3 regions of the Paenibacillus sp. FSL W8-0426 genome follow, and region 3 is predicted to be linked to each of the others. Evidence: a T-box and tRNA genes for the amino acid it is inferred to sense, from the RefSeq annotation. Region 3 holds a T-box; the other regions hold tRNA genes.

Region 1 (3,248 bases), 2.8 Mb from region 3:
AACGACTTGGGCGCTGTCTCAACGAGAGATCCGGTGAAATTTTAATACCTGTGAAGATGCAGGTTACCCGCGACAAGACGGAAAGACCCCATGGAGCTTTACTGCAGCTTGATATTGAATTTGGGTACGATCTGTACAGGATAGGTGGGAGCCTGAGAAGCATGAGCGCCAGCTTGTGTGGAGGCACCGTTGGGATACCACCCTGATCGTATCTAGGTTCTAACCTGGTGCCCTAATCGGGTACGGGGACAGTGTCAGGTGGGCAGTTTGACTGGGGCGGTCGCCTCCTAAAGAGTAACGGAGGCGCCCAAAGGTTCCCTCAGAATGGTTGGAAATCATTCGAAGAGTGCAAAGGCATAAGGGAGCTTGACTGCGAGACCTACAAGTCGAGCAGGGACGAAAGTCGGGCTTAGTGATCCGGTGGTACCGCATGGAAGGGCCATCGCTCAACGGATAAAAGCTACCCTGGGGATAACAGGCTTATCTCCCCCAAGAGTCCACATCGACGGGGAGGTTTGGCACCTCGATGTCGGCTCATCGCATCCTGGGGCTGAAGTAGGTCCCAAGGGTTGGGCTGTTCGCCCATTAAAGCGGTACGCGAGCTGGGTTCAGAACGTCGTGAGACAGTTCGGTCCCTATCTGTCGTGGGCGTAGGAAATTTGAGAGGAGCTGTCCTTAGTACGAGAGGACCGGGATGGACGTACCGCTGGTGTACCAGTTGTTCCGCCAGGAGCACCGCTGGGTAGCTATGTACGGACGGGATAAGCGCTGAAAGCATCTAAGCGTGAAGCCCCCCTCAAGATGAGATTTCCCAGTATGTAAGACCCCTTGAAGACGACGAGGTAGATAGGCTGGGGGTGGAAGTGCAGCAATGCATGGAGCTGACCAGTACTAATCGGTCGAGGGCTTATCCAAGAAATGCAGGTTCTAAGATCGCAAGTTTCGTTTCGAATCCAGTTTTCAGAGAGCAATCTCTGAACTGAAAAATCGTTTGGTGGCGATGGCGGAGGGGTTCCACACGTTCCCATCCCGAACACGACCGTTAAGCCCTCTAGCGCCGATGGTACTTGGACCGCAGGGTCCTGGGAGAGTAGGAAGTCGCCAAGCGAAACCCCTTAAGGGGCTTTTTTTTCGCCTTATTTGCTTGGGCCCTTAGCTCAGTTGGTTAGAGCGCACCTCTGATAAGGGTGAGGTCGGTGGTTCGAGTCCACCAGGGCCCACCATTTAACTTACAAATCAATAAATCCTACATATTATGGGGCCATAGCTCAGCTGGGAGAGCGCCTGCCTTGCAAGCAGGAGGTCAGCGGTTCGATCCCGCTTGGCTCCACCATTATATCAAGGCCCGTTGGTCAAGGGGTTAAGACACCTCCCTTTCACGGAGGTAACAGGGGTTCGAATCCCCTACGGGTCATAGCAACTTTCTAAGAATGTGGAGGCTTAGCTCAGCTGGGAGAGCATCTGCCTTACAAGCAGAGGGTCGGGGGTTCGATCCCCTCAGCCTCCACCATATACGCCGGTGTAGCTCAACTGGTAGAGCAACTGACTTGTAATCAGTAGGTTGGGGGTTCAAGTCCTCTCGCCGGCACCATTTAGTGCCTGGAACCGTGGTGTAGTTGGCCTAACATGCCTGCCTGTCACGCAGGAGATCGCGGGTTCGAATCCCGTCGGTTCCGCCACTTGAATATTCATCAGGGATGAGAATCCGTAAATGGGTTCGTCGAAGCATTCACTTCGAAAGCATAAGCTGCGCAGTCTCGAACGAAGTGAGAGTATCTCGTCGGTTCCGTCACTTTGAATATTCATCAGGGATGGCAATTCGGTATTGGGTTTGTCAATTCCGCTTTTATCTTTATAAACGAATATGGCTCGGTAGCTCAGTCGGTAGAGCAGAGGACTGAAAATCCTCGTGTCGGCGGTTCGATTCCGTCCCGAGCCACCTTATATTGTGGAGGCTTAGCGAAGTGGCCAAACGCATCAGACTGTAAATCTGCTCCCGTACGGGTTCGGTGGTTCGAATCCATCAGCCTCCACCATTATTTTATAGGGGCATAGTTTAAAGGTAGAACAGCGGTCTCCAAAACCGTTAGTGTGGGTTCAATTCCTGCTGCCCCTGCCAGAGAATTTTTTTAGTAAGAGCCATTAGCTCAGTTGGTAGAGCACCTGACTTTTAATCAGGGTGTCGAAGGTTCGAGTCCTTCATGGCTCACCAGTTATATTATGCGGTCGTGGCGGAATTGGCAGACGCGCACGGTTCAGGTCCGTGTGGGCTAACCCCCCGTGGAGGTTCGAGTCCTCTCGACCGCACCAATCATATGCGGACGTGGCTCAGCGGTAGAGCATCGCCTTGCCAAGGCGAGGGTCGCGGGTTCGATTCCCGTCGTCCGCTCCAAATATGCGCCCTTAGCTCAGCTGGATAGAGCGTTTGACTACGAATCAAAAGGTCGGGAGTTCGAATCTCTCAGGGCGCGCCATTTAATTAAATAAGCCGGTGTGGCGGAATGGCAGACGCGCTCGACTCAAAATCGAGTGGGAAACCGTGGAGGTTCGAGTCCTCTCACCGGTATGTTTTCGGGATGTAGCTCAGCTTGGTAGAGCACCTGGTTTGGGACCAGGGGGTCGCATGTTCAAATCGTGTCATCCCGATTTTTTATAGGATGCGGGTGTAGTTCAATGGTAGAACTCCAGCCTTCCAAGCTGGTAGCGTGGGTTCGATTCCCATCACCCGCTTAAACTTTTTTTGAGACCCTTGTGCGACAAGGGTTTTTTCTTTGCTTAAATTTCGACATACTGATCTCGAAGCAGCGTGCCCGCGGTATGCCGTATCCTCAATCCTCGGAGCGATGCCGACCAGGGAGGAATATTCAATTCCACATCCTAGATTTCGGTATCTGTACCGGCCCATCCACAGTTCTGATTTTCGCCCGATCCTCCTAAAGAGTGGAACAACATATTATAAACGCAAAAAGAAATGTAGAAGTATTTAAGAATGCCACGATTCCTGGAGGCGAAGCGCTCGATCCTGGAACCCCAATAGTAGTCCAATTCGTCGTCTCTTAATGGTCTGTTTTTAAATTAATGCAAGAAGGATCTGCTTCGCATTTAGACGAGCGGGTCCTTTTCTCGATCTTGTGTACGTTTGACAACCATAGACTTCGACCATCACCCAACTTATATTTAAAACACAAAAAAGCTTTTGCGCTGCAAGGGCTTTTTTTGTTGCTTATAAATGATGTTCCACGGCTGAT
Region 2 (3,248 bases), 2.6 Mb from region 3:
GGTATACCTCGGAACCATGCATGCAAAAGGGGCAGCTTCCACTGCCCCTCTTGGTTTTTCTGATCATACTATTATATGAACAACCGCTCGTAACTTCATGCTTATTTCCGTACAGTTTTCATCTGAGGTTGATCGAGTTGAATCAATATTTTTCCGAATCGTCCTCCCCGCGTAAACGTGACGACGCCATCCGGAAATGTCTTTCTAATGTGCTCTTCAGCAAGTCGCAGAGTCTGTTCATCCGTTGGCAGCTTGTACGTTTTGAGCCATTCCGGCAGCTTATGCACGACATCCTCCAACGGCATCTCCAACGTAGTCGTTTCTTTGGTGATAATGCTCGTATAAGAATATCCCTTCAAATATAGAAGCTGTTGGATGTATGCCATATCTCCTGCTCTGAATGTCGATTTTACCCCCAACACCTCTTTCAACTCATCCATTAGGGTGTGCTCGCGTGGAGCCGCCATCGTGCTGATATACACATATTGCCTGGCGCAGAGGATGGCTTGTTCCACCGTCTCCCAGTCGGACATGGCTGGACACATGGAGGCAAACACCAAATCGAACTTCTTTTCCCAGCCTTTGTCCTGAATGGACAATTCCTCAAAACGTTCCGACACAATGTCGATCCTGGATCTTAATTCGGCAGGAATGGTTTCTTTCATCAAAGCGGTCAGAAAATGCGAAGGTTCAACAGCAGTAACCGTTGCTCCTTTTTCCGCGAATGGTATGCTGAACGCACCTGAGGCGGCGCCGACATCCAGTATCGTTAACCCCTTATATTCGACGCCCTGATTCTCAATCCAGCCCATAATGCGACCAGAACGTTGTTTGCCTTCTTCCGTGAACGACTGATGGTGGTATTCTCTGGCCCACCGTTCAAAGGCTTCCTCCGTATCGAACGGATAGCTCCCTTTCCTGGGAGGCATGGACGCCTTTCTCTTTCTCCAGGCTTCTTCCCAAAGAGATAGGTCAAATAATAATTGTGAATAATCGTGTTCTGTATGCAAATCCGGCACTGTACTCCCACCTAATCATTTCATTTTGTAAGCATATAGATAAACAAAAAAACAGCCCATTAGATGTAATCTCTACTGGACTGTTTTCTTAATACTGAATACCGGCGAGAGGACTCGAACCTCCACGGTTTCCCACTCGATTTTGAGTCGAGCGCGTCTGCCATTCCGCCACGCCGGCATATTTACTGGAGGCGCCACCCAGATTCGAACTGGGGATAAAGCTTTTGCAGAGCTGTGCCTTACCACTTGGCTATGGCGCCATATTCTATTGGAGCGGACGACGGGAATCGAACCCGCGACCCTCGCCTTGGCAAGGCGATGCTCTACCGCTGAGCCACGTCCGCAAATAATGGCTGGGGATATAGGATTTGAACCTATGCATGACGGAGTCAAAGTCCGTTGCCTTACCGCTTGGCTAATCCCCACTAGAGGGCGATCGAGGGGAATTGAACCCCCGAATGCCGGATCCACAAACCGGTGCGTTAACCACTTCGCCACGATCGCCATAATACATAATTAATAAAGAATTGGCAGGGGCAGCAGGAATTGAACCCACACTAACGGTTTTGGAGACCGCTGTTCTACCTTTAAACTATGCCCCTAAAAGCAATGGTGGAGGCTGATGGATTCGAACCACCGAACCCGTACGGGAGCAGATTTACAGTCTGATGCGTTTGGCCACTTCGCTAAGCCTCCACAATGGTGCCGGCGAGAGGACTTGAACCCCCAACCTACTGATTACAAGTCAGTTGCTCTACCAATTGAGCTACACCGGCATATTCGATTATTAGATTCAATGGTGGCTCGGGACGGAATCGAACCGCCGACACGAGGATTTTCAGTCCTCTGCTCTACCGACTGAGCTACCGAGCCATAATAAAGTTAATCTTGAAACGTTGCACTTTATCCAGGCGTCAGTGCCTTACAGCAGATTTAGTGAACAGCTTCCTCAATGTTTGAAAGAAAATGGCGGAACCGACGGGATTCGAACCCGCGATCTCCTGCGTGACAGGCAGGCATGTTAGGCCAACTACACCACGGTTCCAAGATCCCTTATTTAAAATAAGTTCAATTGCGGGGGCAGGATTTGAACCTGCGGCCTTCGGGTTATGAGCCCGACGAGCTACCGGGCTGCTCCACCCCGCGTCGTTAAAAAAGTATATGGTGGAGGCTGAGGGGTTCGAACCCCCGACCCTCTGCTTGTAAGGCAGATGCTCTCCCAGCTGAGCTAAGCCTCCGAACAAGACATTTATGATCATATCATATAATCAATGATAAAATCAAGTCTTTTGGATAAACATGACCCGTAGGGGATTCGAACCCCTGTTACCTCCGTGAAAGGGAGGTGTCTTAACCCCTTGACCAACGGGCCTTGCATTTAAAAATCAGAACGGAGAGAGAGGGATTCGAACCCTCGAGACGCTTTTGGCGCCTACACGATTTCCAATCGTGCTCCTTCGGCCAACTCGGACACCTCTCCATATGGCTCCCCGAACAGGACTCGAACCTGTGACAACTCGATTAACAGTCGAGTGCTCTACCAACTGAGCTATCAGGGAATATTGTTTTGTATTGAAAAACGATCCGCACATCAACTGATGTACCCGTTTTTCACTCAGAGATTGCTCTCTGAAAACTGGATTCGAAACGAAATCTGCGACTTAGAACCTGCATTTTTTGGATAAGCCCTCGACCGATTAGTACTGGTCAGCTCCATGCATTGCTGCACTTCCACCCCCAGCCTATCTACCTCGTCGTCTTCAAGGGGTCTTACATACTGGGAAATCTCATCTTGAGGGGGGCTTCACGCTTAGATGCTTTCAGCGCTTATCCCGTCCGTACATAGCTACCCAGCGGTGCTCCTGGCGGAACAACTGGTACACCAGCGGTACGTCCATCCCGGTCCTCTCGTACTAAGGACAGCTCCTCTCAAATTTCCTACGCCCACGACAGATAGGGACCGAACTGTCTCACGACGTTCTGAACCCAGCTCGCGTACCGCTTTAATGGGCGAACAGCCCAACCCTTGGGACCTACTTCAGCCCCAGGATGCGATGAGCCGACATCGAGGTGCCAAACCTCCCCGTCGATGTGGACTCTTGGGGGAGATAAGCCTGTTATCCCCAGGGTAGCTTTTATCCGTTGAGCGATGGCCCTTCCATGCGGTACCACCGGATCACTAAGCCCGACTTTCGTCCCTGCTCGACTTGTAGGTCTCGCAGTCAAGCT
Region 3 (3,248 bases):
GCGTTCGCCTAAAAGTTTTCTGAAAGAAAACTGCATCGGAAGCATAGGCTTATCCCCGGATTTTCCCTTAGAAAGGGGAATCAAAAAATCCGGGGATAAGAGCGATCGAAAGATGGTACTGCACTCGCAGTGCTTTGTGTGATTGATTCATGCGGTTTATATAGCGGCTTTTTTTGGTGGGTCATTTTTGGGCGGCACGATTCCAAACGGAGGTTGCGCGTTGTACACGATTGACCATATAAATTCCGACCGACACGAACAGCAGGGCAATCAGGTTTTTCAGTTCGAAAATGGTTTCCCCCAGAAATAACGCCGATAACAATGCGCCGAAAACGGGAATAAGAAAGTTAAAGACGGAGATTCTGCCCACCTTGTTGTACTTCAGAAGCAAATTCCACAAACCAAACGCAGCTGAGGACAGCACAACCAAATACAGCAGGTTGCCAGTAGACCCCGGCGTAAAGTGCGTCACGCTGCCCCCAAGCAAAACACCTAGCAGGGCAAGTGCCAATCCGCCGACGAACAGGCTGAACCCCGTTACAATCAACACATCAATGGAGCCTGTCAAATGTTTGGCATAAATGGCCGTAATGGAAAAAATGAGTGCAGCGATAATAATGAACCCTTCCCCTGTAAATGAGACGGAGAACGTCAGCAGGTCTGAGTGAAAATTGACGATGATTACGCCGATAAATCCGAGTAAACAACCGAAGACTTTATTTTTGCTGAGCTTATCGTTTTGATATAGGAAATGGGCCAGGACAACGCTGAAAAAGGTCGCCGTTGCATTCATGATCGATCCTTTGACACCGGTCGTATTTGAAACGCCTATATAGAAAAACATATATTGCAAGCCTGTTTGCAATACGCCAAGCATGGCGAGGCTTGTCCATTGACGCCCGGACAATTCGAATTTCCGTTTTCGAAAGACACGAAATAGAATCAGGAGCAGCAGCCCTGCCAATATGAACCGATACCCGGCAAAAACGAATTTGGACGCAATGTCTTCCGGGGCGATCTCAAAAGCGATATACCCTAGTTTAATGGACGGGAAAGCACTTCCCCACAACAGGCAGCATAGGCTGGCAACTACGGTTACAAATAAAGGTTTGCTAAATGGGTGTTTTTTTTCGATTGCCGATTCTCCGTGCACGTTCAATCTTCTCCTCGCACATTGTATATGTATATGTTCGAATAACACATCCTTCTGACCATATCACAAATGGCCGCCGCTTGTAATCAAAAATGATAAAATCACGTTCTTTGTCCGACATAGGCAGAGTTTGAGGTTCCGGTTCATCCACCAGGAAAACGTTCAACGGGGCGATGGCCTGGCCATCAACATTTAAAGGTTGACATTCCTTCGTTTGTTCATGTAAACTCTTTAACAATTAACCAACAATGATATTTAGGCGATGAATGGAAAGAGTAGTTGTGCGAATTCGTCCAAGCGAGCCGGCGATTGGTGAGAGGTCCGGCACGAGGCAGCGCAATGAATGGGTCCATTCGCTTCAATCCGAACTTCGTACTGCGAACAGTAGGCGTTGACGGCATCCCACCGTTATTCCAGGGAGCCCTGTTAGTCGTTTTGACAGGTTAGAGTGCGGCCTTTGGCCGAATTCGGGTGGTAACGCGGAGCCAAACACTTCGTCCCTTTACGGGATGAAGTGTTTTTTTTGTTTTGGAAGCCTCGGGATGAAGGACGCGTAAAAGAGGAGGAATAACAATGAACAAACAAATTTTGTCAGGCATTAAGCCTAGCGGCGACTTGAATATTGGAGGTTATGGCGGGGCACTCAGTCAATTCGTCCAGTATCAACATGATTTTGAGTGTTTTTTCTTCGTTCCTGATTTGCATGCCATCACTGTGCCGCAGGATCCGCAACAATTGGCACGGCGGACCAGAGAAATCGCGGCGTTCTATATTGCGGCCGGCATTGACCCGGCGAAATCCGCCATTTTCCTGCAATCGCAGGTGCCCGCTCACACGGAGCTTGCCTGGTTGCTTGAAACCCAAGCAAGCTTTGGCGAATTGGGCAGAATGACCCAGTTCAAAGACAAATCGAACGGGAAAGAATCGGTAAGCTCGGCCTTGTTCACGTATCCGGTCCTTATGGCAGCCGATATCCTGCTCTATCAAGCGACCCATGTACCTGTCGGCGAAGACCAGAAACAGCATCTGGAATTAACGCGCAATCTGGCCGAACGCTTCAATCATCGTTTCGGGGAGACGTTCGTTGTACCTGAACCGCTGATCCAGGACATTGGCAGTCGAATCATGGGATTAGATGATCCCACCAAGAAAATGAGCAAGAGCAATCCGAACCTCAGCAGTTATGTGTTGATGCTCGATCCTCCTGACACGATCCGGAAGAAATTTGCCCGCGCCGTCACCGATTCGGAGGGCAGCGTACGCTGTGACTGGGACACCAAGCCTGCCGTCAGCAATCTGATCGAAATCTATTCGGTGTTTGCCAACGAACCCGTGGAAATCATCGAGAAGAGATACGCCGGTGAGGGTTACGGCACGTTCAAAAAGGATTTGGCAGAGGTCGTGGTTGACAAATTAGTACCCATTCAGGAAAAATTCAAGGAAATCGTAGATTCCCGGGAGTTGGACGATATTCTGAAACGAGGTGCCCAAAAAGCATCCGAGAAAGCATATGACACCCTAAAACGCGCCAAACAGGCGATGGGTTTGGTCACATTTTAAATGAAAGCCTGGATTCGTGTTTTTGAAACATGAATAAAAGCAGCCTACGAATGGCAACATAAAAAAGTGGTATACTTCTATTTTCCAGAGGAGGTCTCCTTTTATGGCACGCCAGAAAAGAAGGCAGGAAGCTGCTTGGAAGTCACGAAAGCAAGAACAGCATCCTCATGGCAAAATCAAATCGCTCAAAGAATTATCAAGCGAATATGACGAGAAGCATACTACGTTATAGGTGGAAGGCTGTCGGTATTTTACCGGCAGTCTTTTGCATTTTAGAAGCTTGCCAAATGGCTCAGGATCGACCTAGGCCTAACATGTTCACCAATATATATCCCATAAATGCAAGCAGCACCGAACCGATAAAACCGGCGGCCAAAGCGTTTAAACCCATTCGTCGAAATGTACCTGTATCTACATTGAGTCCCAGGCCAGCCATCGCCATCGCAATGAGCAAATAAGCCGCGAAAACGATCTGGTTTGCTGCCGCTGCAGGGATGATCTGCAATGTATTCACCGCACTCATCGCAAGGAAACC

Evidence for each region. A T-box is a leader RNA that pairs with one kind of tRNA and senses whether it is charged. The one in region 3 lies ahead of trpS (tryptophan--tRNA ligase), so its partner is inferred to be a tRNA-Trp.
Region 1: it encodes a tRNA-Trp, which carries the amino acid that the T-box ahead of trpS (tryptophan--tRNA ligase) is inferred to sense. The anticodon was not compared.
Region 2: it encodes a tRNA-Trp, which carries the amino acid that the T-box ahead of trpS (tryptophan--tRNA ligase) is inferred to sense. The anticodon was not compared.

What each region holds. Positions count from the first base shown of each region.
Region 1 covers NZ_CP150203.1:403,308-406,555, forward strand. The annotation lists rRNA gene MKY59_RS01865 (23S ribosomal RNA) at 1-915, shown strand, start outside; rRNA gene rrf (5S ribosomal RNA) at 991-1,107, shown strand; tRNA gene MKY59_RS01875 (tRNA-Ile) at 1,147-1,223, shown strand; tRNA gene MKY59_RS01880 (tRNA-Ala) at 1,258-1,333, shown strand; tRNA gene MKY59_RS01885 (tRNA-Glu) at 1,343-1,414, shown strand; tRNA gene MKY59_RS01890 (tRNA-Val) at 1,435-1,510, shown strand; tRNA gene MKY59_RS01895 (tRNA-Thr) at 1,516-1,591, shown strand; tRNA gene MKY59_RS01900 (tRNA-Asp) at 1,602-1,679, shown strand; tRNA gene MKY59_RS01905 (tRNA-Phe) at 1,867-1,939, shown strand; tRNA gene MKY59_RS01910 (tRNA-Tyr) at 1,951-2,036, shown strand; tRNA gene MKY59_RS01915 (tRNA-Trp) at 2,046-2,119, shown strand; tRNA gene MKY59_RS01920 (tRNA-Lys) at 2,137-2,212, shown strand; tRNA gene MKY59_RS01925 (tRNA-Leu) at 2,223-2,310, shown strand; tRNA gene MKY59_RS01930 (tRNA-Gly) at 2,318-2,392, shown strand; tRNA gene MKY59_RS01935 (tRNA-Arg) at 2,398-2,474, shown strand; tRNA gene MKY59_RS01940 (tRNA-Leu) at 2,488-2,566, shown strand; tRNA gene MKY59_RS01945 (tRNA-Pro) at 2,573-2,646, shown strand; tRNA gene MKY59_RS01950 (tRNA-Gly) at 2,660-2,730, shown strand.
Region 2 covers NZ_CP150203.1:5,863,766-5,867,013, forward strand. The annotation lists gene MKY59_RS26515 (methyltransferase domain-containing protein) at 102-929, opposite strand; tRNA gene MKY59_RS26520 (tRNA-Leu) at 1,119-1,197, opposite strand; tRNA gene MKY59_RS26525 (tRNA-Cys) at 1,206-1,279, opposite strand; tRNA gene MKY59_RS26530 (tRNA-Gly) at 1,289-1,363, opposite strand; tRNA gene MKY59_RS26535 (tRNA-Gln) at 1,370-1,444, opposite strand; tRNA gene MKY59_RS26540 (tRNA-His) at 1,451-1,523, opposite strand; tRNA gene MKY59_RS26545 (tRNA-Trp) at 1,548-1,621, opposite strand; tRNA gene MKY59_RS26550 (tRNA-Tyr) at 1,630-1,715, opposite strand; tRNA gene MKY59_RS26555 (tRNA-Thr) at 1,720-1,795, opposite strand; tRNA gene MKY59_RS26560 (tRNA-Phe) at 1,817-1,892, opposite strand; tRNA gene MKY59_RS26565 (tRNA-Asp) at 1,987-2,064, opposite strand; tRNA gene MKY59_RS26570 (tRNA-Met) at 2,092-2,165, opposite strand; tRNA gene MKY59_RS26575 (tRNA-Val) at 2,182-2,257, opposite strand; tRNA gene MKY59_RS26580 (tRNA-Glu) at 2,320-2,391, opposite strand; tRNA gene MKY59_RS26585 (tRNA-Ser) at 2,411-2,499, opposite strand; tRNA gene MKY59_RS26590 (tRNA-Asn) at 2,503-2,578, opposite strand; rRNA gene MKY59_RS26595 (23S ribosomal RNA) at 2,697-3,248, opposite strand, start outside.
Region 3 covers NZ_CP150203.1:3,240,059-3,243,306, forward strand. The annotation lists gene MKY59_RS14680 (DMT family transporter) at 182-1,153, opposite strand; T-box leader at 1,407-1,658, shown strand; gene trpS (tryptophan--tRNA ligase) at 1,727-2,713, shown strand; gene MKY59_RS14690 (DUF6254 family protein) at 2,817-2,945, shown strand; gene MKY59_RS14695 (YeiH family protein) at 3,006-3,248, opposite strand, start outside.